2 regions of the Cronobacter sakazakii genome follow, and region 1 is predicted to be linked to the other one. Evidence: predicted binding sites of a transcription regulator. Region 1 holds the regulator's gene; the other holds the start of a gene.
What was found. The regulator Fur, encoded in region 1, represses iron uptake genes when iron is present. The targets are predictions, from matches to a motif close to ATAATAATGAGAACNACTATCAA.
Positions count from the first base shown of each region.

Region 2: CSK29544_RS14060 (TonB-dependent siderophore receptor) is a predicted target of Fur. The motif match lies at 1,152-1,174, and genes of this name have one in related genera.

Region 1 covers NZ_CP011047.1:4,083,224-4,085,426, forward strand. Annotated here, with positions in the region: gene fldA (flavodoxin FldA) at 19-549, shown strand; gene fur (ferric iron uptake transcriptional regulator) at 840-1,292, shown strand; gene CSK29544_RS19395 (helix-turn-helix domain-containing protein) at 1,615-2,203, shown strand, end outside.
Region 2 covers NZ_CP011047.1:2,955,067-2,957,269, reverse strand. Annotated here, with positions in the region: gene CSK29544_RS14070 (YciC family protein) at 1-400, shown strand, start outside; gene CSK29544_RS14065 (septation protein A) at 452-988, shown strand; gene CSK29544_RS14060 (TonB-dependent siderophore receptor) at 1,219-2,203, shown strand, end outside.

The sequences.
Region 1 (2,203 bases):
CAAGAGGTTATTCTTCTTATGGCAATCGTAGGCATCTTTTTCGGCAGCGACACCGGCAATACCGAAAATATCGCAAAAATTATCCAGAAACAGCTCGGGACTGACGTTGCTGAAGTGCATGACATTGCTAAAAGCAGCAAAGAGGATCTGGAAGCATTCGATATTCTTCTGCTTGGCATCCCGACCTGGTACTACGGCGAAGCGCAGTGCGACTGGGACGACTTCTTCCCGACGCTCGAAGAAATTGACTTTAACGGCAAGCTGGTGGCGCTTTTCGGCTGCGGCGACCAGGAAGATTACGCAGAATATTTCTGCGACGCGCTGGGCACCATTCGCGACATCATCGAGCCGCGCGGTGCGACCATTGTTGGCCACTGGCCGACCGAAGGTTACCACTTTGAAGCTTCTAAAGGCCTCGCTGATGACGACCACTTCGTTGGTCTCGCGATTGACGAAGATCGCCAGCCGGAGCTGACCGCCGAACGCGTTGAAAAATGGGTCAAACAGGTGTCCGAAGAGCTGCATCTGCAGGAAATCATCAACGCCTGATGATAAGCGGCGCGGGCACCGTTCCGCGCCGTTTGATAGATAAAAGCAATGAAAATAATTGCTACAAATTTTTAACTTTCCCTCACTACGCTGTACAATGGCTTTCTTAATTATCAGGCTCTCCACGTGAAAAACGCTGGCTGGCCCACGATTTTTAAGCTCTTTTTTGCCGGACGCTTGCGGTTTTCATTTAGGCATGTCAGTTCTATAATGAGACGCATTCATCTTCGGCGTATCCGATGTATCGCTCCCTTCCGGAGCGAGTCGTTAAGCAACAGGACAGATTCCGCATGACTGACAACAATACCGCATTAAAGAAGGCCGGCCTGAAAGTCACGCTTCCTCGATTAAAAATCCTCGAAGTGCTGCAGGAACCGGTCAATCATCATGTCAGTGCGGAAGACCTCTATAAGCGTCTGATTGACATGGGTGAAGAGATTGGCCTTGCCACGGTCTATCGCGTACTTAACCAGTTCGACGATGCCGGCATCGTCACTCGTCACAACTTTGAAGGCGGTAAATCCGTTTTCGAGCTGACGCAACAGCATCATCACGATCACCTGATTTGCCTCGATTGCGGCAAAGTGATCGAATTCAGTGATGATTCTATTGAAGCGCGTCAGCGTGAAATCGCCACGCGCCACGGCATCCGCCTGACCAACCACAGCCTCTATCTGTACGGTCACTGCGCCGATGGCGACTGCCGCGAAAATGAACACGCCCACGAGGCTGGCGGGAAATAACGCTCGCTATACTGCATTATCCCAGGCCGACATTTGTCGGCCTTTTTATTGCCTGAACCCCCTTTAACAAAAATATAGATGTATTTTTTTAGATAAAATTTGAAAACTGGAGTGTTTTAATACAGCGCACAATGCTTAATTAAACCACATATATTTTTTTAAATCGAAATTCAGAAAAGATAAATATCTTTATCACTCAATCGGTTAGAGATGAGATTATCCCTGTTTTTCCTTTTCTGTTCTCTGCCCCTTATTGCAGCCATAAAAAAGCATCCATTAAGATACAGCAACGATTTAATTTTATTTTATTAAGGTAACCAACATGGTCTTACCCCCTAAACCGCTTGCTGAGATTTACCGTATTGCGGATATTTTTAATAGCTACGGCAACTGGTCTCGTGCAGAGAAAAATACGCTGATCCCGCTTCGGGACGGGGAGATCTGCATCATTCGTGGCGGTCAGTTCTCTCTGATGCGCCAGAGTGACAGGCTGTTGCTGGAAAAAAGCAGCGCACCCTCTGTGCTGGGACTGGCGAGGAATTTAGGCAAAACTCAATTCGCCAAATTACAGGCTGATTCCGAATGCCATTACCAGTTAATTCCTTTTGATTATTTCATTCAGGAAATTGAGAAAAATCACTGCCAGTTACATCTGCTTATTTTGTCCTCATGGTTTATTAATATGCTTTGCTATCGCGAAGAAATTATGATGGGAAGAAACAGCTACAGCATGATTAAAGCGAATATCGATTGTCTCGCGACAATGGATGAGTTCATGCGTAACCGGATTAACGTGGCCGACTATATCGTTAAAAAAACCAATCTTTCCCGCAGCATGGTGATGAAAACCCTTTCTCAGTTGCGCGGTGCGAAAAATATTGAGATAAGCAAAGGCAAACTGGTTGCGGTTC
Region 2 (2,203 bases), 1.1 Mb from region 1:
GCTGCGCGCCATCGGGGCCTCCGCGCCGCTGCTGCCACGCCTGTTTATTCTGATCTTCCTGACCACTTTTCTGGTGCAGATGGGGATCCTGCTGGTGGTCGTGCCGGGCGTGATCCTCGCGATTGTATTGTCGCTGGCACCGGTAATGATGGCGCAGGATAAAGCCGGGATTTTCGGGGCGATGCGAAACAGCATGCGTCTTGCGTGGCGCAATATGCGTCTCGTCGCGCCTGCGGTGCTGCTGTGGCTGCTGGCCCGCGCCGCCCTGCTGCTGTTCGCGCCCGCGTTTGCCGCGCTGACGCCGCAAATCGGCGCGGTGGTTGCCGGAACGCTGAGCAATCTGCTGACCGCGCTGCTCCTCATTTATCTTTTCCGGTTGTATATGCTTATCCGGGAATAACCCTTCTGCCCGCGGCGGTGGTCGCTCGCGGGCCTTTTACGGAACCGATGTATGAAGCAGTTACTCGATTTTTTGCCGCTGATCGTCTTTTTTGTCGTCTATAAATTGCATGACATATTCTGGGCGACGGCGGCGCTGATTGTCGCCACCGCGCTGGCAGTGATCTATAGCTGGTACAAATACCGCAAGGTCGAAAAAATGACCCTGGTGACGTTTGTGCTGGTCGCGGTGTTCGGCGGGCTGACTATCTATTTTCACAACGCGGAATTTATTAAGTGGAAAGTAACCATCATTTACGCCCTGTTCGCAGGCGCGCTGCTGATTGGCCAGTGGGTGATGAAAAAGCCGCTGATCCAGAGCATGCTCGGCAAAGAAATTACCCTGCCCGCGCATGCGTGGTCGCGTCTTAACATCGCCTGGGCGCTCTTTTTCATCTTCTGCGGTCTGCTGAATATTTACGTCGCGATCTGGCTCCCGGAAGCGGTGTGGATGAACTTTAAAGTGTTTGGCATTCCTGGCCTGACGCTGGTTTTCACTCTGCTGAGCGGTGTTTATATCTACCGTCATATGCCGCAGGAAGAGAAATAACGCCCCTTCCGCTCCACTGAAAAAACGCCCTGTGGCTTATGCCCGGGGCGTTTTTTTACGCCAGCGTTCCTTAATTCCTCATATTTTTTAAGCCATTACTCTCATCTGCACAACGATAAACCAATTGTGGAGAAATCATGGAGAATCCCGATTTTATGTTGTAATGATAATTATTATCATTATCATGCGGGCGAATGATTACATTTCTACACATAATGGAATAATTGATAATGTTTGAAAAAAAGCGTGGCATTCGCACACCGCTGGCGCTGGCGGTAGCTTCACTGCTTGGTGGCGGCACAGGTTTTTCACAGGCGGCGGAGATGAACGACGGCGATGTAATGGTGGTTCAGGCAACCGCTGAGCAGGCGCTGAAACAGCAGCCCGGCGTCTCTATTATCACCGCAGAGGATATTGAGAAAGACCCGCCCGTGAACGACCTTTCAGACATTATTCGCAAAATGCCCGGCGTCAACCTGACCGGTAACAGCGCGAGCGGCAGCCGCGGCAACAACCGCCAGATTGATATTCGCGGCATGGGCCCGGAAAACACTTTAATTCTGGTTGATGGCGTCCCGGTCAGTTCGCGTAATGCCGTGCGCTATAGCTGGCGCGGCGAGCGCGACACGCGCGGCGATACCAACTGGGTGCCGGCGGAAATGGTCGAGCGTATTGAAGTGCTGCGCGGCCCGGCAGCGGCGCGTTACGGCAGCGGGGCCGCGGGCGGCGTGGTGAATATCATTACCAAACGCCCGACGAATGACTGGCACGGCTCGTTGTCGCTTTTCACTAACCAGCCGGAAAACGATAAAGAAGGCGCGACGCGTCGCGCAAACGTTAGCCTCAGCGGCCCGCTGGCGGGCGATGCCCTGACGATGCGCCTCTACGGCAATATCAATAAAACAGACGCCGACGATTACGATATCAATACCGCGCAGAACGGCTCTTACGCCGCCGGGCGCGAAGGCGTGCGCAACAAAGACATTAACAGCGTTATTTCCTGGAAAATCACGCCGGAACAGATGCTGGATTTCGAATATGGCTACAGCCGTCAGGGCAATATCTACGCGGGCGATACGCAAAACAGCAACAGCAACGCCAGCCCGAACGGCCTTGTTCCGTCGCTTTATGGTCATGAGACGAACCGGATGTATCGCCAGAGCTACGGTATTACCCATAACGGCCTCTGGGACTGGGGCCAGTCGAAAACCGGTT